Regions from separate parts of the Herbaspirillum sp. WGmk3 genome, predicted to be linked through region 1. Evidence: predicted binding sites of a transcription regulator. Region 1 holds the regulator's gene; the other holds the start of a gene.
The links. Region 1 encodes sigma-54, which starts transcription at its own class of promoters, with help from an activator protein. Its sites were predicted from a motif close to TGGCANGNAANCTGCTTT; they were not measured.
Positions count from the first base shown of each region.

Region 2: the regulator sigma-54 is predicted to act here: its motif matches at 2,521-2,538, upstream of adh (aldehyde dehydrogenase).

Region 1 covers NZ_JAKYWT010000008.1:18,853-23,814, forward strand. Annotated here, with positions in the region: gene hpf (ribosome hibernation-promoting factor, HPF/YfiA family) at 1-170, opposite strand, end outside; gene MKD49_RS24230 (RNA polymerase factor sigma-54) at 323-1,813, opposite strand; gene lptB (LPS export ABC transporter ATP-binding protein) at 1,945-2,688, opposite strand; gene lptA (lipopolysaccharide transport periplasmic protein LptA) at 2,691-3,317, opposite strand; gene lptC (LPS export ABC transporter periplasmic protein LptC) at 3,369-3,977, opposite strand; gene MKD49_RS24250 (HAD family hydrolase) at 3,974-4,528, opposite strand; gene MKD49_RS24255 (SIS domain-containing protein) at 4,528-4,962, opposite strand, start outside.
Region 2 covers NZ_JAKYWT010000002.1:1,047,848-1,052,809, reverse strand. Annotated here, with positions in the region: gene MKD49_RS10665 (NAD(+) synthase) at 1-1,826, shown strand, start outside; gene MKD49_RS10660 (P-II family nitrogen regulator) at 2,007-2,345, shown strand; gene adh (aldehyde dehydrogenase) at 2,609-4,129, shown strand; gene MKD49_RS10650 (DUF779 domain-containing protein) at 4,242-4,622, shown strand; gene MKD49_RS10645 (sigma-54-dependent Fis family transcriptional regulator) at 4,603-4,962, opposite strand, start outside.

The DNA.
Region 1 (4,962 bases):
ATTTCCGCTTTTTGGCGCTTTTCCTTTTCTGTGAGTTTATCTACGCTCAGGATCACGCTGACGTCGATCACGTTGTCGAAATGGCGCTTGATACGCGAGAGCTTGCTTTGCACGTATTCCCGGATGGCGGGGGTCAGTTCGAGGTGGTGTCCACTGATGGTCAGATTCATACAAGACTCCTATCGTGAAGTCACTGGAGGTTCGTGCAATCGATCCTGCTGCAGCTGTACCACGGGCACGGTCTTCGTGTCAGATGGCGCGGGCATCAGTCGGATGCTTGCCTGAACACAGCAACGGTACTGCAGAAAAACTGAGGAAAAACTCAGAGGGACTTGCGGAGATTGACCGGCGGAATCTTCAACACTTCGCGGTATTTGGCGACTGTGCGTCGCGCGACCACCATGCCTTGTTCTGCCAGCATATCCGCAATCTTGCTATCGGATAATGGGGTCTGCGGGTTCTCGGCTCCTATCAACTGTTTGATCAGCGCCCGTATCGCGGTGGAGGAAGCTTCACCTCCGGTTTCAGTCGCGACATGGCTACCGAAGAAGTATTTCAACTCAAACATTCCATGCGGAGTGAGCATGTATTTCTGAGTCGTCACGCGAGAGATGGTGCTCTCGTGTAGACCCAGTGTATCAGCAATTTCACGCAGCACAAGGGGGCGCATGGCCACTGCCCCATGTGAAAAGAAGTTTCTTTGACGTTCCACAATAGCCTGCGCGACGCGCAAAATTGTATCGAAACGTTGCCGCATGTTCTTGATGAGCCACTTGGCTTCCTGCAACTGCGACGACAGCGAACCTTCTCCCTTGGCTTGCTTCAATGCACTGGCATACATCGCATTGACGCGCAGCTTGGGCATGACCTCATGGTTGAGCATGACCTGCCAGCCGTTCTTTGTCTGCTTGACAATCACGTCCGGCACCACATAGTCCGAGGCATCACGCGCGAATTCCGCACCCGGATGCGGACGGCACTGGCGGATCACGGCCTGCGCTTCGCGCAGGTCTTCGTCATCGCAATCCAGGGCCTTCTTGATCTTGTTGAAATCGCGCTGGGCAAACAGCGGCAGGTAATCCTCCACGATCCTCAGCGCCAGCTTGCGCGTGACAAAGGGGATCTTGGGCAGGCGGCGGATCTGCAGGGCCAGGCATTCGCCGGCACTGCGCGCACCGACACCCGCCGGGTCCAGGCTCTGCAGCAGCTTGAGCGAAATCGACAGCTCTTCCATGTCGATGCCCAGCTCTTCGGGCAGGCGTGCGTGGATGTCTTCCAGCGGCTCTTCCAGATAGCCGCTCTCGTCCAGCGCATCGGTGAGCAGTTCCAGCAGCGCACGATCACGCAGGGTGCGTGCGGTCACGCGGATCTGTTCCAGCAGGTGTTCGCGCAGGGTCAGTTCGTGCGCTTCGAGTTGCGGACGGGCATCGTCATCGTCTGGCGACTTGCCGCTGCGCGCGACGTCGTCGAAGCTCCAGTCGGCATCCCCCGTGACACCGGCTTCCGGCGTGTTGTCCTGGTAGTCGAAGCTGGAATCGCCATCGCTGGCGGCCGGGGCCGCTTCGCCGCTGCCTTCGTGACTGGTTTCGGCAACGCCGCTGGAGGGCGAATTGGAGACCGCGCCATCGGCCAGCAGACGTACCGAATTGTCGAGCGCGTCGTCGAGGCGTTCCAGCAGGGGATTGTCGGAGAGGATCTGTTCCAGTTCCTGGTGCAGTTCCAGCGTCGACAGTTGCAACAGTCTGATCGACTGCTGCAGTTGCGGCGTCAATGCGAGGTGCTGCGAGGTACGTAACTGGAGCGACTGTTTCATCTGTCTTTCTGAAAGCGGCGTGGCCCGCTGGTTGCTCTGCCGGTCGTTGCGTATTGCGTATTGCTTGTTGCGTATTACGTGATGTGCACTCTGTATTTCTTCAAGCGTATCGGGCAAGCCGACTGCACCGCTTACATGCGGAAATGCTCGCCCAGATACACGCGGCGCACCGACTCGTTGGCGATGATCTCTTCCGGATTGCCGCTGGCCAGCACCGTGCCCTGGTTGATGATGTAGGCGCGATCACAGATGCCCAGCGTTTCGCGCACGTTGTGGTCGGTGATCAGCACGCCGATGCCGCGTTCCTTCAGGAAGCGCACGATGCGCTGGATCTCGATCACGGCAATCGGGTCGATACCGGCGAACGGTTCATCCAGCAGCACGAAGCGCGGATCGGTGGCCAGTGCGCGGGCGATCTCGACGCGCCGGCGTTCACCGCCCGAGAGCGACAGCGCCTGGCTTTCGCGCAGCTTCTCGATCTGCAGTTCGTGCAGCAGGTTGTTGAGGCGGCCTTCGATTTCATCGCGCGAGAGCGGCTTGCCCTCTTCCTGGCGCAGTTCCAGCACGGCGCGGATATTGTCTTCCACCGTCAGCTTGCGGAATACCGAGGCTTCCTGCGGCAGGTAGGACAAGCCCATGGTGGCACGCTTGTGGATCGGCATGCGCGAAATGGACGCGCCATCGAGGTCGATCTCGCCACCATCGGAGGGCACCAGCCCCACGATCATGTAGAACGAAGTGGTCTTGCCGGCACCATTCGGGCCGAGCAGGCCGACCACCTCGCCGCTGCGCAATTCCATCGAGACATCGCGCACCACCTGGCGCGCGCCATAACTTTTCTTCAGGCCGCGAACGACCAGCGAGCTGGCTACCATTGTCACTGGTCCTTTCCGCTGTCGCGACGCGTTGCAGGCTGCGCAGCGTTGTTCTTGCCCGCGGGCTGGGCCGGCGCGGTGCTGCCTGCCGGCGGCGGATTCTTGGGCTGGATCACCGCAGTGATGCGGCCTGCGCCCGGCTTGCTCTCGCCGGTGGCGGTGTTGTTCACGGAATAGAATTCGGCGCGGCTGTCATAGGAGATGAATTCGCCGTTGACTTCATCGGTGATGCGATCGCCGTCCATGCGCTGGATGTGCGCGCGCTGGAACAGCTTGGAGATTTCGGTCTGCTCCGAATACTCGATGCGCTCGGCCTGGCCTTCGATCCACAGGTTGGGACCGCCGTCACGCTTCTGGCGGAAGTTGGCCAGCGCGCCCGGGGCCGCATACAGCACCGCATTTTCATAACCGTACTGGTCGGTCGTCAATACCACGCGGCCGGCCTTGATGATCAGCGTGCCGCGGGTCATGACCACGTTGCCGGTAAAGGTCTTCACCTGGCGCACGTCATCGTAGACCATCTGGTCTGCCTCGATGTTGGTCGGCTTGGTGGAGTCCGCCTTCTCGGCGTTGGCCACGCCGCACACGGCAGCCAGCATCAGCATCGGCAGTAAGAATGAGCGTTTCATTGGGTTCCTGTCTGATCGGTTCTTGGCGTTTTTATCCCGGAGTCATCCGGCTTAGCGTTTCTTCGGAGTGGGCTCGTAATAGCCGCGGACATTGCCGAACAGCTGCACCACCTGGGTCGCATTGTTGGCCACCATGCCCACGCCGTTCAGGCGCGTGGTGCCCATGGTCATGGCCACCGGCTTGTCGGTCTTGACGATTTCATCGTCAGGCAACAGCAGCAGGTATTCCGACACCAGATGCATCTGCTCGCGGCCCTTGTAGGGCGCGCGGATGGCGTTGGCGTTGCCGTACATGTGGATCTGCGTCTGGTCGTCGGTGACGCGCGCGGTATCCGAGTAAAGCTCCATCGGTGCCTGGTTCTGGTCCAGGTTGTGCACCACCGGCTTGGTGATCTCGAAGGAGTCATCCGTGGGGTAGTGCACCATCTTCGTTCCCGCAACGTCATAGCGCGGCAGACCGGTCGGGCCCATGCGCACGTAGTTGAAGTTTTCCAGGTAGTAGTCGGGTTTGCCACGCGGACGCTGCGCCGGTTGCTGGTCACCCGCGGCCCGCATGGCCTGCATCACCCAGAAGCTGCCCAGGGCACCGGCGATCAGGATCACCAGAATCACCGCCAGGCGGATGCGCTCGGCGTTGCGTTCTCCGCTGCGCCCGCTCATGCCAGGTACGGCGCGAGGGCCGCCTCGTAGTTGCCTTGTGCTGCCAGCACCAGGTCGCAGATCTCGCGCACGGCACCATGGCCGCCGCTGGCCTGGGTCACGTAGTCGCTGCGCGACTTCACCTCGCGATGGCCGTTGGCCACGCAGGCCTTGAATCCGACGCGGGTCAGTACCGGCAGGTCGATGATGTCGTCGCCCAGGTAGCCGCAATCCTGCGGCGTCAACTGCACCTGCTGCAGCAGCTGTTCGAAGGCCTGGCGCTTGTCGTGGATGCCCTGGAATACATGGGCGATGCCGAGATCGCGCGCACGGCGCAGCACATAGGGCGACTGGCGCGCGGTGATGATGGCGGCAGCGGTGCCGTATTGCTGCATCATCTTGATGCCGTGGCCATCGAGCGCGTTGAAGCGCTTGAAGGCCTCGCCGTCCTCGCCGTAGAACAGGCCGCCATCGGTGAGCACGCCATCCACGTCGAAGATCATCAGGCGGATCGTTGCCGCCTTGGCGAGCGCGGCAGCGGGCAGGGTGCTGGCGAAGGCTGGCGCGTTCATCAGATCACCTTGGCGCGAGTGAGATCGTGGATGTGCAGCGCGCCCGTGAGCACGCCGGCCGCATCGGTAACCAGCAGCTGGTTGATGCGGAATTGTTCCATCAATTGCACGGCATCCACGGCCAGCTGGTCCTGGTTGACGGTCTGCGGATTGGCATGCATGACGTCGGCGATGTAAAACTTGGAAAAGTCCTGGCCACGCTCCAGCAAGCGGCGCAGGTCGCCGTCGGTGAAGACGCCGACCGGGCGGAACTGCTCATCCACCACGGCGGTCATGGCCATGCCCTTGCGGGTGATTTCCATCAGCGCTGCCGACAGCGACACGTCCGGGCGCACGGCGGGAATGGCCTCGCCGCTGCGCATCACGTCGCGCACGTGGGTCAGCAGGCGGCGGCCCAGTGCACCACCGGGATGGGAGCGCGCAAAATCTTCCTC
Region 2 (4,962 bases), on a different contig from region 1:
CATTGCAATCGGTGCTGCAAGCTTCCCTGCGCATCGCCCCGGCCCTCATCGTCGGCCTGCCGCTGAAGGTCGATCACCAGCTCTACAACTGTGCGGTGGTCGTGCATGCCGGCCGCATCCTCGGCGTGGTGCCCAAGAGCTACCTGCCCAACTACAGCGAATTCTACGAAGCGCGCCAGTTCAGCAGCGCCGATTGCGCCGTCACCCGCCGCACCCGGCTGCTGGGCCAGGACGTGGACTTCGGCAGCCATCTGCTGTTCGAGATCGGCAATATCCCCGACTTCCGTTTCCATATCGAGATCTGCGAAGACGTGTGGGTGCCGATCCCGCCGTCTTCCTTCGCCGCGCTGGCCGGTGCCACCGTGCTGGTGAACCTGTCGGCCTCCAACATCGTGGTCGGCAAGTCGGGCTACCGCCATCAGCTGGTGTCGCAGCAATCGGCGCGCTGCCTGGCGGCCTATCTGTATTCGTCGGCGGGCAATGGTGAATCCACCACCGACCTGGCTTGGGATGGCCAGGCACTGATCTGCGAGAACGGTGAACTGCTGGCCGAGTCCGAGCGCTTCGCCGAAGGCGGTCACGTCATCTATGCCGACATCGACCTGGAGCGCCTCTCGCGTGAACGCTTCCACCAGACCACGTTTGGCCAGTCGGTGCGCCGCCATGCGGAGGAAGTGCGCCGCTTTGAAGTGGTGCGCTTCGACGTGCAGGTGCCGCAGGACCAGGACCTGCCGCTGCAGCGCCGGGTCGCGCGCTTCCCCTATGTGCCGGCCAATGCCGAACAGCGCGAACTGCGTTGCCGCGAGGTCTACAACATCCAGGTGCAGGCACTGGTGCAGCGCCTGTCTTCCTCGAATATCAAGAAGGTCGTCATCGGTGTTTCCGGTGGCCTCGATTCGACGCACGCCCTGCTGGTCTGCGCCAAGGCCATGGACAAGCTGGGCCTGCCGCGCGCCAACATCCTGGCCTATACCATGCCGGGCTTCGCCACCAGCAGCCGCACGCTGGTGCAGGCGCATCAGCTGATGGCGCAAGTGGGGTGTTCGGCGCAGGAGATCGATATCCGCCCCAGTTGCGAACAGATGCTGAAGGACCTGGATCACCCGTATTCACGCGGCGAGCCGGTCTATGACATCACCTTCGAGAACGTGCAGGCCGGCGAGCGCACCAATCACCTGTTCCGCCTGGCCAATCATCACGGTGCCATCGTCATCGGGACCGGCGACCTGTCCGAACTGGCGCTGGGCTGGTGCACCTACGGCGTGGGCGACCACATGTCGCATTACAACGTCAACGCCAGCGTACCCAAGACCCTCATCACGCACCTGGTGCGCTGGGTGGCGGAATCCGGTTCGCTGGAACTGAAGCAGCCGGAAGTGCTGATCCACATCCTCGAAACCGAAATCAGTCCTGAACTGGTGCCGGGCGCCTCCGACGGCGAACCGGGCCAGCGCACGCAGGATTTCATCGGCCCTTACGAGCTGCAGGATTTCAATCTCTACTACATCCTGCGCTACGGCTTCACGCCGGCGAAGGTGGCCTTCCTGGCGCACAGCGCCTGGCAGGACCGCAGCATCGGCCACTGGCCGGATGGCCTGCACGGTGCGCGCAACCAGTACAGCTTGCCGCAGATCAAGAAAAACCTGGGCATCTTCGTCTATCGCTTCTTCAAGACCAGCCAGTTCAAGCGCTCCTGCGTGCCCAATGCCCCCAAGGTCGGCTCGGGCGGCTCGCTTTCGCCGCGTGGCGACTGGCGCGCACCCAGCGATGGCGAGGCCACCGTCTGGCTGCAGGATCTGGAGCGCATTCCCGATCTGGAGACCTGAATAACGGCTTTTCATGGCCCGGCGGGTTCAAGAAGGTTGAAAGCCGGGCACGCCTGATTGACAATGTGCAAGTGGGCGGGACGCCACGGTCTTGCCAGTAAAATAAGAACAAAGGTTGTATCCGCTATTCAATAGATCGTTGAGATCGTTTCTTTACGACATACCAAGAGAGGAATTGCCATGAAACAAGTGACCGCCATCATCAAACCGTTCAAGCTGGACGAGGTGCGTGAATCCCTCGCCGAAGTCGGCGTCACGGGCCTGACGGTCACCGAAGTGAAGGGCTTCGGACGGCAGAAGGGCCACACCGAACTCTATCGCGGTGCCGAATACGTGGTCGACTTCCTGCCCAAGGTCAAGATCGAGGTCGTGGTGGACGACAAGGTGGTCGAGCAGGCCGTGGACGCCATCATCAAGGCCGCCCGCACCGGCAAGATCGGCGACGGCAAGATCTTCGTGCAGGAAGTGGAGCAGGTGATCCGTATCCGTACCGGCGAAACCGGCCCGGATGCCGTCTGATCCACAGATCTCCGCGCATTGCGAAAAACCGGCCACTGGCCGGTTTTTTTACGTCATCAGAAAAGCGCTCAGGGTGTGGCAGGCTGTTGCTGCACGCTGTCCCAGGCTGCGCCAGATTGACACAGCGTGACACTGGCGCTGGCGCAAGATCCGCTTGCAGAGCGGGTTTGCAGGCTGGCATGCGATTTGCCATCTTGAGGGGTGAACGTCCGCTGCGGCCATGATCGCGGCGGGATTTCAACCATAACCCGAACGGAGACGACATGAACCTGGCAGACATCAGCAAACTCGGCGTACGCGATCCCTTCAAGCAACGTTACGACAACTTCATCGGTGGCAAATTCGTGCCGCCGGTCAAGGGCGAATACTTCGAGAACATCAGCCCGGTGATCGGCCGCGCCTTCTGTGAAGTGGCGCGTTCCAGCGCCGAAGACGTGGAACTGGCGCTGGACGCCGCCCACGCCGCCAAGAAGAGCTGGGGCAAGACTTCCCCCGCCGAGCGCGCCAACGTGCTGCTCAAGATCGCCGACCGCATGGAAGCCAACCTGGAATTGCTGGCCACCGCCGAGACCCTGGACAACGGCAAGCCCATCCGCGAAACCATGGCCGCCGACATCCCGTTGGCCATCGACCACTTCCGCTATTTCGCCGCCGCCGTGCGCACTCAGGAAGGCAGCATCTGCACCATCGACAGCGACACCTACGCCTATCACTTCCATGAACCGCTGGGCGTGGTCGGCCAGATCATCCCGTGGAACTTCCCCATCCTGATGGCGGTGTGGAAGCTCGCTCCGGCGCTGGCCGCCGGCAACTGCGTGGTCCTGAAACCGGCCGAGCAGACGCCGGCTTCCATCATGGTCCTGATCGAACTGATCGCCGACCTGATCCCGCCGGGCGTGGTCAACATCGTGCAGGGCTTCGGCGTGGAAGCCGGCAAGCCGCTGGCCTCCAACAAGCGCATCGCCAAGATCGCCTTCACCGGCGAGACCACTACCGGCCGCCTGATCATGCAGTACGCCTCGCAGAACCTGATCCCGGTGACCCTGGAGCTGGGTGGCAAGTCGCCCAACATCTTCTTCGCCGACGTGCTGGACAAGGACGACGAATTCTTCGACAAGGCCCTGGAAGGCTTCGCCATGTTTGCGCTGAACCAGGGCGAGGTCTGCACCTGCCCCTCGCGCGTGCTGGTGCAGGAATCGATCTATGACCGTTTCATCGAACGTGCCTTGAAGCGCGTGGCCGCCATCAAGCAGGGCAACCCGCTGGACAAGAGCACCATGATCGGCGCGCAGGCCTCGCAGGAGCAGTTGGAGAAAATCCTCTCCTACATCGACATCGGCAAGCAGGAAGGCGCCAAGGTGCTGGCCGGCGGCGGACGTGAAGAACTGGGCGGTGATCTGGCCACTGGCTACTACGTCAAGCCGACCGTCTTCCAGGGCAACAACAAGATGCGCATCTTCCAGGAAGAAATCTTCGGCCCCGTGGTGTCGGTGACCACCTTCAAGGATGAGGAAGAAGCCCTGTCTATCGCCAACGACACCCTGTACGGCCTGGGTGCAGGCCTGTGGACCCGAGATGGCACGCGTGCCTTCCGCATGGGCCGCGAGATCCAGGCTGGCCGCGTGTGGACCAACTGCTATCACCTGTATCCGGCGCATGCAGCCTTCGGTGGCTACAAGCAGTCCGGCATCGGCCGCGAGAACCACAAGATGATGCTGGACCACTACCAGCAGACCAAGAACCTGCTGGTCAGCTACAGCCCCAAGGCGCTGGGCTTCTTCTGATCGTGTGACTTCGTTTGACTCCTTGCAGCAAGGCAGCTTCGGCACCGGTCCGCAACTCGCGCGGCCGGTGCCGCTTTTATTGGCAGATCCAGACTCAACAGGAGAGCGGCGAATGGATGCATTGCCCAGGGTGACGGCCACCGAGGCCACGGTGGAGTTGCTGCGCCAGTTGAAGGCGCGGCATGGCGAGCTGATCTTTTTTCAATCCGGGGGCTGCTGCGATGGCAGTGCGCCGATGTGCTATCCGGCTGGCGACTTCACGCTGGGTGATACCGACGTGCATCTCGGGGAGATCGATGGCGTGCCGTTCTACATCGGCGCCGACCAGTTCGAATATTGGAAACACACGCAACTGATCATCGACGTGGTCAGCGGCAACGGCGGCATGTTCTCGCTGGAGAACGGCAGCGGCAAGCGCTTCCTGACGCGCTCGCGGCTCTTTACCGATGAGGAATACGACGCGCTTGCCCCGCTCAGTGCCCGCGTGACTTGAAGCGGCGATAGAGCGTATTGCGCGACACCCCCAGCGCCTTGGCGGCGGCGCTGACGTTGCCGTCATGGGTGCGCAGGGCGCGTTCGATGGCGGCCCATTCGCTGTCGTGCATGGAGAGCGGTTTTTCGTCCGTTTCTTCATGCGCTGCCGGGGCCGGCATTCCGCCAGCCGCCTGCAGCGGCGCTGCCTCGTCCAGAAAGTCATCTGGCAAGTGTTCCACCCCTATCCAGGCCTCGCCATCGGCCATGGCCAGGGCGGTGCGGATCAGGTTGGACAGTTGCCGCAGGTTGCCCGGCCAGCGGCTGGATTGCAGCAACGCCAGGGCCTGGGCATCGAAGCG